DNA from 3 places in the Actinotalea fermentans genome. Region 2 is predicted to be linked to each of the others. Evidence: riboswitches for the same ligand, from Rfam matches in the RefSeq annotation. Region 2 holds a riboswitch; each other region holds the start of a gene.
The links. A riboswitch is a leader RNA that binds a small molecule or an ion and turns the genes downstream of it on or off. The one in region 2 is predicted to bind cyclic di-AMP.

Region 1: linked by a shared signal. The riboswitch ahead of AFE02nite_RS10145 (C40 family peptidase) and the one ahead of AFE02nite_RS08390 (C40 family peptidase) in region 2 are both predicted to bind cyclic di-AMP.
Region 3: linked by a shared signal. The riboswitch ahead of AFE02nite_RS15560 (C40 family peptidase) and the one ahead of AFE02nite_RS08390 (C40 family peptidase) in region 2 are both predicted to bind cyclic di-AMP.

What each region holds. Positions count from the first base shown of each region.
Region 1 is NZ_BJYK01000006.1:16,449-19,711, reverse strand. Features, by position in the region: gene arsA (arsenical pump-driving ATPase) at 1-364, shown strand, start outside; gene AFE02nite_RS10145 (C40 family peptidase) at 376-1,140, opposite strand; cyclic di-AMP (ydaO/yuaA leader) riboswitch at 1,160-1,264, opposite strand; gene AFE02nite_RS10140 (prolipoprotein diacylglyceryl transferase) at 1,486-2,268, shown strand; gene AFE02nite_RS10135 (M23 family metallopeptidase) at 2,265-3,263, shown strand, end outside.
Region 2 is NZ_BJYK01000004.1:237,115-240,377, forward strand. Features, by position in the region: gene AFE02nite_RS17725 (HNH endonuclease) at 1-222, opposite strand, end outside; gene AFE02nite_RS08390 (C40 family peptidase) at 570-1,229, opposite strand; cyclic di-AMP (ydaO/yuaA leader) riboswitch at 1,323-1,495, opposite strand; gene AFE02nite_RS08395 (metal-dependent transcriptional regulator) at 1,696-2,409, opposite strand; gene serC (phosphoserine transaminase) at 2,504-3,263, shown strand, end outside.
Region 3 is NZ_BJYK01000011.1:51,080-54,342, reverse strand. Features, by position in the region: gene AFE02nite_RS15575 (multicopper oxidase domain-containing protein) at 1-847, shown strand, start outside; gene AFE02nite_RS15570 (hypothetical protein) at 844-1,281, shown strand; gene fdxA (ferredoxin) at 1,328-1,696, shown strand; cyclic di-AMP (ydaO/yuaA leader) riboswitch at 1,818-2,001, shown strand; gene AFE02nite_RS15560 (C40 family peptidase) at 2,004-2,777, shown strand; gene AFE02nite_RS15555 (cation diffusion facilitator family transporter) at 2,809-3,263, opposite strand, start outside.

The DNA.
Region 1 (3,263 bases), on a different contig from region 2:
TGCCCGCCAGGCCAGCGCCCGCCGTGACCGCGCCGACGACGCCGCGACCTCGCTGTTCGCCGCCCTCGCCGACGAGCGGCGCACCCGCATCGTCCTGGTGGCCCTGCCCGAAGCGACGCCGGTGCACGAGGCGCTGGCCCTGCAGGACGACCTCGCCCGCTCAGGCCTGCGGCCGTGGACCTGGGTCGCCAACTCCTCCCTCGCCGCCGCGTCGCCCACCGACCCCGTGCTGCGCGCCCGGGCCGCCGACGAGGCCCGCTGGCTCCTGGAGATGACCGTCGCGAGCCCCCGGCGCCCCGTCGTGGTGCCCTGGCAGGGCGAAGTCCCCACCGGCGCCGACGCCCTACGGCGCCTCACCCCCTGAGGTGCGCCTGGTCACCCGGTGACGCGGATGAAGATCGGGTTCGTCTGCCACATCTCCCGGAACTGGACGCTCTTCCCGGGCCTCGGGGAGTCGATCATCATGTTGTCTCCCGCGTAGATCCCCACGTGCCCGGGGCTCCACACCAGGTCGCCGGGCTGTGCCTGATCCCGCGGGACCTCTACGCCGTCGTACCGCTGATCCCCTGACACGCGCGACAACGTGATCCCGAGCTGCGCGTAGACGTACGCCGTGAACCCGGAGCAGTCGAAGCCGTCGGGAGTGGTCCCGCCGTAGACGTAGGCAACGCCGACGTACCTCGCGGCGATCTCGATGACGGCGCTCCCTGCCGCCGATGCCGGGATCGCTCCGCCGGACGGCGCCTGTGCGCGCACCTCGGAGCGGGAAGCAGCCGGCGGGCGCGGTGCGACCGGCTCGGGCTTCGGGTTGGCGGTGACGGTGAGCGCCGGCGCCTCGAACGTCCACGGCTGGGCCTCGGTCGGGACGGAGACGGCCACCGACGTCGCCAGTGCCGAACGAGCCTGCGCGGTGAGCTGGGCGACGTCGACCGACTGCACGCCCTCGACCGGGTGGTCGGCGGGAACGGCGGCAGTCGCGGGTGCGGCGACGGACATGATGAGGCCGGACGACGCCAGGGCGACGCCGTAGCGGCGTCCCGCAGCTGTCGCCCGGACGACGAGCGTGCGTGCCGCGTCGTCCAGGGCCGTCTGGGGGCGGGATGCGGCCCGGTGGCGCGCACGAGGGGTCGGCTCAGACACGTGGTGCCTCCTGCCGCCTGCGAGGTGAGCTGTCGGGTTCGGGTGGGAGAACACCCGGCCGGGCCCGCATGGGACGCCGGCTTCACCCCGAGGACGCTGGTGCGCCCGAGGATGGGTCCCCCGCTCCTGCCGCCTCGTGGTCGTGGGCCGGGGCGGGCGGCAGGACTCGGCGTACCGCCTCGGCGCCCCACCGAGCGGCGGGGCTGGACCACGGTAAGCAGAGGCACCGCCCCCAGCGGAAGCCCCGGAGCGGTTCCTTGAGCGAACCTTCATGAAACGTGACGCCAGTTCTCAGCCTTGGCGCCCGAGAGTCGAGACCACGCAAAGCTCGTCCTCGGAGGCACCGTGCGACCCGTCCTCTTCAGCATCCTCGGCTTCGACGTCCAGACCTACGGCGTCAGCAAGGTGCTCGCCGCAGTGATCGGGGGACTCCTCCTCGCTTGGGCATTCGAGCAGCGGAACCTGCCGCGCGACTCGGCGTACTCCCTGGCGATGTGGGCGACCGTGTGGGGGTTCGTGGGCGGCAAGATCTACTACCTGCTCGAGCAGGCGCCGAACATCACGATGCACCACCTCGGCGGGATGGGCTTCACCTGGTACGGGGGGCTCATCGGTGGGGTCGCCGCCGCACTCGTGATCGTTCGCAGGCACGGGCTCCCACTGGCGCAGGTTGCCGGCGCGATGGCGGCTCCCCTGAGCGCGGCCTACGCCGTCGGACGCCTCGGCTGCCTCATCTCGGGCGACGGAACGTACGGCAGGCCGACCGACCTGCCGTGGGGCATGGCGTTCCCGAGCGGCGTGGTCGCGACCGACGTCCCCGTCCATCCCACGCCCCTCTACGAGGCGATCGCTGCGGCCCTGCTCGCGGTCGTGCTCTGGCAGTACTGGCGCCGCGCCGACCCCACCCGGACGTTCGCCCTCTACCTCCTGGGCAGCGGCCTCTCCCGGTTCGTCGTCGAGTTCCTGCGCATCAACGACCCGGTGCTGCTCGGCCTGACCCAGCCGCAGCTGTGGGCGGTGGCGAGCATGCTCGCCGGAGTCGGTCTCTGGGCCGCCGCCGGCCGTCGGCCGGCGACCGAGAGCGCACCGACGACGCCTCGCGAGACCGCCGAGGTCCTCTCGCGGTGATCACATCGCGCCGATGCGTCCCGCTCGGGATCGCGGTCGCCCTAGTCGCCGGCCTTGCGCTGGTCGGCCCTGCATCGGCGGACGAGTACGACGATCGTCGCGCTCAGGCCGAGGCGGAGCAGGACGCTGTGACCGACGCTCTGGGCGACATCGACGAGCTGCTCGAGGACACGGATGCAGCGCTCGTCCAGGCCTTCGCCGAGCTGACGGCGATCGAGGCTCAGCTCCCCGAGGCGCAGGCCGCCTACGAGCGCGCGGCCGGAGAGCTCGCCCGACTGACCGCCGAGTCAGCGATCCTCCAGCAGCGGCTGGACGCCGCCGGGGCCGAGGAGCGCCGCGTCGCGGATGCCCTCGAGGCCAACGCTGCGCGGACCGCCGAGGTTCGCGCAGCGCTCGGGGAGACGGCGCGGCAGGCCTACCGAGGAGAGCTGTCGCTCACTCCCGTCCGCGTCGTGGTCGAGGCCGACTCGCGATCCGACTTCCTCGCGCGCGCCGAGGCGGCGAAGCTCGCGGGCCGCCTTCAGTCGACCGCCCTTCGCGAAGCGGAGCAGCTAGCGGCCGTGGAGCGGAACCAAGGTCGCCGGCTGGCGGCGGTGCGTGCCGAGATCGCCGACCTCGACGCCGCGATGGACGTGCTCGTCGAGCGGGCTGCGGAAGAGGCTGCGCGGGCGGAAGAGAGGCGCGTCGAGCTGGAACGGCTCCTCGTCGACCAACGCACCCGCGCTGACGCGATCGAGGCTCAACGCGACGCCCAGCTGGCCCGCAAGGCCCAGTACGAAGCGCAGCAGGCAGCACTCGCGGCCGAGATCGCTGCAGTTCTCCGGGAGCAGGCGGCCAACCGCCCCCCGGCGGCCCCGCCGAGCACGCCCTCGTCCGGATGGCCTGCCAGTGGAGGCATGCTGGGCCCGCCGGTTCCGTCGGACCCTCCGGTCATCACCTCTCCGTACGGTTGGCGGATCCACCCCATCTACGGCTACCGCAAGCTGCACGCGGGG
Region 2 (3,263 bases):
GATGTGGTCCACCGTGTCCGCCTGCCCCGCGCAGTACCCGCAGCGGAAGCCGTCCCGCTGCAGCACGGTCCGCCGCGTCGGGGGCACCGACGCCCGGAACGGGACGTGCACGTACCGCGTCAGGCAGAGCACCTGCGGCACGGGCAGGGCGAGGGCCGCCGAGTGGAGGTAGCGGCCGTCGGACTCGAGGACCACGGCCTTCCCGCTCAGGATCAGGCTCACGGCCCGGTGCAGGGTCACGATGCACAACGGCTCGCGACTGGCGTTGAGAAGGAGCGACCGGCGTGGGGTCGCGGGATGGTGGTCCTCCGTGGACTGGCTGTCCACCTGGAGGGCCGGGACGTACGTGGATCGCACGGCATGCCTCCCGTCCTGTCGGACCCGGCTGGCTGCAGGGTCCCGTGACGCAAGGTCAGAGTACGCGAGGCTCCTGGGAGCGCCCACGGATATCGGGCGGCGGGGCGGCATCCGGCGGACCACGCGCGGGAGGCGCCCCGGTGGCGACCGGAGATGCGCGAAGGCCCGCGGACACGTGGTCCGCGGGCCTTCGTCGCGACGGCGTCGTCAGCTCAGCCGGTGACCCGAACGAAGATCGGGTTGGACTGCCAGATCCCGCGGAACTGGATCGTCTTGCCGGGGCGCGGGGCGTCGATCTGGAGCCCGTCGCCCGCGTAGATGCCCACGTGACCGGGCGAGACGATGATGTCGCCCGGCTGCGGCTCGGTGACCCGCGTGCCGACGTCGTAGTAGGCGCCGGAGCTGCGCGGCAGGGAGATGCCGAGCTGGCCGTAGACGTAGGACACGAAGCCGGAGCAGTCGAAGCCGTCGGGCGAGGCGCCGCCGGCGACGTACGGGACGCCGACGTAGCGGGCCGCGATCTCGAGGACCGCGTTACCGGCCACCGACTGCGGGATGGCGTTGTTCACCGGGCGAGCGGCGGCGCGCGACGCGGCGGTGGACCGCTGCACCACGGGCTCGGGCTTCGGGTTGGCGGTGACGGTGATGTCGGGGGCGTCGAAGCCCCAGGCCACGGCCTCGGTGGGGACCTGCACCACCGGCGAGGTGGCGAGGGCGGCGCGCGCCTGCTCGGTGAGCGCGGCGACGTCGACGGGGGGAAGGGCGTTGGCGGGGCCCTCAGCGGGCGCGGCCGACGTCGGGATCGCCATCGTGGTGATGGCCAGACCGCTGGTCACGGCGACGGCGGCGGAGCGCCGGCCGACGTTGGCCATCCCAGTCGCGGCAGCGGCTGCGATGTCGTCCAGCGGTGTGAGCGGCCGACACGCTGCGCGGTGCCTGGCTCGGTTGGAGTCCGTCACGCGTACCTCTCCGATGCCTGCGAGGTGAGCTGTCGGGTTCGGGTGGGAGATCACCCGGTCCTGGTCGCTTGCGCTCCCGGGACTTCACCCCAAGGGCATCGGAGGCCGATGCCCGGATTGGTTCCCCCGCTCCTGCCATGCGTGTCGAACGGACCTGCGGGTGGTGGCAGGACTCGGCATCCACCCGAGGGCTCCGAAGAGGAGGGTTCCCCGAAGCGCTTCGCACAGTACCGGAGGCGTTCGGCGAATGTCACGCTCCGGTCACGGTGACGCGGCGCACATGTCACGACACGCCCGCCCACGGGGGCCGGAGCCGAGGGCGCGCCAGGACCTCCAGGGCCTTTGGTCCCAGGCCGACGGGGGCTCGCCCCCGCCTCCGTCACGCCCCGGCGTCCGCCACGAAGACGTGCCGCGCGATCTCCTCGGGCAGATCGATGACCTCGGCGGAACCCACGCCCGCGACGGTCACGTGCGCCGCCGACGGGCGCACCACGACCGCGGCGTCGGGCAGCACGCCCGCCGCGCGCAGCTCGCCGAGCAGGTCCGCGTCGACCTGCACGGGCTCGCCCAGCCGCGCCACGACGGCGGTCGCCTCGCCCACGCCGTCGAGCGAGCGGGCGAACGCGCTGAGGGAGACCACGCCGTCGAGGAAGGCGTTGGCGGGCTCGTGCTCGCCGAGCTCGTCCAGGCCCGGGATCGGGTTGCCGTACGGCGAGCGCTGAGGGTGGTCCAGGAGCTCCAGCAGCCGCTGCTCGACCCGCTCGCTCATCACGTGCTCCCAGCGGCACGCCTCGTCGTGCACGAGCGACCACTCGAGCCCGATGACGTCCGTGAGCAGCCGCTCGGCCAGCCGGTGCTTGCGCATGACGCGCGTGGCCTTGGCCAGGCCGTCGTCGGTGAGCTCGAGGTGGCGGTCGCCGCTGACGACGACCAGGCCGTCGCGCTCCATGCGCGCCACCGTCTGCGAGACCGTCGGGCCGGAGTGGCCCAGGCGCTCGGCGATGCGCGCCCGCAGCGGGACGATGCCCTCCTCGACCAGCTCGTAGACGGTCTTCAGGTACATCTCGGTGGTGTCGATCAGGTCGCCGCTCACGCCCCAAGGTTACGGTGCCGCGGCCCGCCGCCCCGGGACGCGGGCCCGCTGGACGTCCCGCGGGCCCGGGCGGCCCCGCGCCTAGAGTTGGCGCATGATCGACACGACGACCATCGAGATCCCCGCCGACCTGCTCCCCCGCGACGGTCGCTTCGGGTCCGGGCCGTCGAAGATCCGGCCCGAGCAGGTCGAGGCGCTGGCCGCCGCCGGTCGCACGCTCCTCGGCACGTCGCACCGCCAGGCGCCCGTGCGCGCCGTCGTGCGCCGCCTGCGCGAGGGCCTGGCCGAGCTCTTCGCGCTGCCGGAGGGGTACGAGGTGGTCCTCGGCAACGGCGGCTCGACGGCCTTCTGGGACCTCGCCACCTTCAGCCTGGTCCGCGACCGCGCTCAGCTGTGCACCTACGGCGAGTTCGGCACGTCGTTCGCCACCGCGGTGCGCCGCGCGCCGTTCCTGGCCGAGCCCGACGTGCGCACGGCCGACGTCGGCTCGCGCGTGCTCCCGGCCGCGGCGCCGGGGATCGACACCTACTGCTGGCCGCACAACGAGACCTCGACGGGCGTCGTCGCGCCCGTGCGGCGGCCCGAGGGGGCCGACGCCGACGCGCTGGTGCTCGTGGACGCGACGTCGGGCGCGGGCGGCCTCGCGGTCGACGTGCGGGAGACGGACGTCTATTACTTCGCCCCGCAGAAGTCGTTCGCGTCCGACGGCGGCCTGTGGCTCGCCCTGGCCTCGCCGGCCGCCGTGGCGCGGGCCGAGGCGCTCGAGGCCGACGGTCGCTGGGTGCCGCGGTTCCTGTCCTTCGCGACCGCCCTGACGAACTCCCGCCTCGACCAGACGCTGAACACCCCGGCGC
Region 3 (3,263 bases), on a different contig from region 2:
GGACTGGCGCCCGTACGACCCGCACCTGACCCCGCTGCCGGGCGGGACCGAGCACACCCTCCGGCTCGCGGTCACCGACTCCGACGTCGAGGTCGCCCCCGGCGTCCGGCAGACGCTGTGGACCTTCAACGGGACCGCGCCGGGCCCGACCCTGCACGGCCGGGTCGGCGACCTCTTCACGATCACCTTCGTCAACGACGCGAGCACCGGGCACGGCATCGACTTCCACGCGGGGTCGCTGGCGCCGGACGAGCCGATGCGCACGATCGACCCGGGCGAGGAGCTGACCTACCAGTTCGTCGCGCGCGGCTCGGGCGCGTGGCTCTACCACTGCAGCACGATGCCGATGGCGCTGCACATCGCCAACGGGATGTTCGGGGCGGTCGTCATCGACCCGCCGGACCTGCCGCCGGTGGACACCGAGCTGGTGCTGGTCCAGTCCGAGCTGTACCTCGCCGCGCAGGGCGGCAGCGCCGACGAGGCGGCGCTCGCGGCGGAGCGGCCGACCGCGGTCGTCTTCAACGGCTACGCCGACCAGTACGTGCACGCACCCGTGACGGTGGGCGTCGGCGACCGCGTGCGCATCTGGGTGGTCGACGCCGGCCCCCAGCGCGGGACGTCCTTCCACGTCGTCGGCGCCCAGTTCGACACGGTCTTCAAGGAGGGCGCCTACCTGCTGCGTCCGGGGAACGCCGAGCACGGGCTCGCGCAGGCGCTCGACCTCGCCCCCGGGCAGGGGGGGTTCGTGGAGCTCGTGCTCCCCGCGCCGGGCCACTACCCCTTCGTCGACCACGCGATGGTCGACGGCGAGCGGGGTGCCCGCGGGATCCTGGAGGCGGTCCCGTGAGCGTCTGGTCCCTCGTCCGGTTCGTGCACGTCGTCGGCGCGGTGATGTGGCTCGGCGGCCAGCTCACGGTCTCCGCGCTCGTCCTGCCGGTCGCGCGCCGGCGCCTCGACGAGCGCGTCCGGGCGGACCTCATGCGCACCCTGGGCACGCGCCTCGGCATCGCGACGGTCGTGGCGTTCGTGCCGCTGCAGCTCGCCACCGGTGTGCTGCTCGCCGCGCACAAGGGCGTCACCTGGGCGTCGCTGGCCGACCCCGGCTACGGGCGACTGCTGGCGGGCAAGCTCGTCGCGTTCGTCCTCGTCATGCTCGCCGCCGGGCTCCACGGCTGGGCGAACGGCGTCGGGCGGCGCACGCTGGCCCGAGCGCTCGCCGTCGGCTCGCTCGCGGGGTCGTTCGTGGTCGTCCTGCTCGCCACGGCCCTGCCGGCGAGCTGAGTCGGCGCCCGGGCCGCGGGCGCCGCGTCCAACGAGAGGAGGAGCCGTGACCTACGTCATCGGGGCACCGTGCATCGACGTCAAGGACCGTGCCTGCGTGGAGGAGTGCCCCGTCGACTGCATCTACGAGGGCGAGCGCTCCCTGTACATCCACCCCGACGAGTGCGTCGACTGCGGGGCCTGCGAACCGGTGTGCCCGGTCGAGGCGATCTACTACGAGGACGACCTGCCGACGGCGCTGATGCCCTACCTGGCGGACAACGCCGCGTTCTTCGAGCAGACCCTGCCCGGCATGCCCGCGCCGCTCGGGTCTCCGGGCGGCGCGGCGAAGCTCGGCACCGTCCCGTCCGACACGCCGCTCGTGGCCGGTCACGTCGTGCGCTCCGGGCTCGCCGGAGACGTGCACACCGAGTAGCGGGGCCCGGCGCGACGGCCCCGCGTTCGTGAAGGTTCTTCGAAGATGGCCGCCCCAGTTGCCCGATCGGCGGACTCTCGGGTTACCGTGTGCCCACCCCGCCACCGTTGGTGGGGCGTCGAGACGGCACGCCGAGTCCTGCCGCCCGTCTCGTCCCTCCACGTCAGTGCGGCAGGAGCGGGGGACCCAACTTCCGGGCGCGCAAGCGTCCTCGGGGTGAAGCCGGGGTCCTTCTCGAAGGGCCCGGCCGGGTGTTCTCCCACCCGAATCCGACAGCTCACCTCGTAGGCGGCAGGAGAGGTACTGCGTGTCCGAGTCGACCTCGCACGCCCGCCACCGCGCGGCGTGCCGTCCCCGAACGCCCCTGCAGGACGCGGTGCGCACCGCTGCGCGCGTCGCCGTCGCCGGTCGGCGCTACGGCATCGCCGTCGCGTCCTCGGGTCTGGTCATGTCCGTCACCCTGCCGGCGTCCGCCGCCGTGCCGGCCGACCACCCCGCCGACAGCACCCAGACCGTGCCCGGCGGCGCTGCCGCGGCCGTCGACGTCACCCAGCTGACGGCCGAGGCCCGGTCCGCGCTCGCGACGTCGCCGGTCGTCGAGGTGCCGACGGAGGTCGCCGCCTGGACGTTCGAGGCGCCGGCCATCACCGTCACCGCCAACCCGAAGCCGGAGCCCGTCGTCGAGCGGGCCACGTCGACGTCGCGCTCGCAGGCCCGCGCGACGGGCGGCGCGATCCCGGCGTCCGCCGTCGGCAGCGCGGTCATCGAAGTGGCTGCCCGCTACGTCGGAGTGCCGTACGTGTACGGCGGGACGACGCCGGACGGCTTCGACTGCTCGGGCTTCACCTCGTACGTGTACGCCCAGCTCGGCATCACGCTGCCGCGGACGTCGGGCGACCAGCGCTACGCCGGCGTCGAGGTGCCGCGCGACCAGGCCCAGCCCGGGGACCTCGTCTGGAGCCCGGGGCACATCGGCATCTACGCGGGCGACAACATGATGATCGACGCCCCGAGGCCGGGGAAGACGGTCCAGTTCCGCACGATGTGGCAGAGCAACCCGATCTTCATCCGCGTCGGCTGAGCGCCGCCGGCCCGGCCGGTCGCGGGTCGGGTCAGGCCGGCGCGTCCTGCGCGTGCGGCTCGACGTGCACGAGCGTCACGCACCGGGGGAGCGCGGCGGCCATGGCCGCCTCCAGCCGGTCGCTGAGCTCGTGCGCCTCGTGCACCGTCCAGGTGCCGGGGACGGCGATCTCGAGCGCGACCAGGCGCTGCCGGCCGGACTCGACGCTGCGCACCGAGCGGACCTCGACGCCCTCCTCCCGGAACTGCGCGAGGACGCCGTCGACGAGCTCGAGGTCCGCCGCCGGCAGGCGCGCGCTGAGCAGGCCGGCCAGGGACCGGCGCGCGAGCCCGTAGCCCGTCACGAGGATGTTCACGCCGACGGCCAGGGCGACGATCGGGTCCAGCGGCGCCCAGCCGGTCACCGCGACGAGCACCATCCCGACGAGCACGCCCGCAGACGTCCAGACGTCGGTGAGCAGGTGCTTGCCGTCGGCGATCAGGGTGA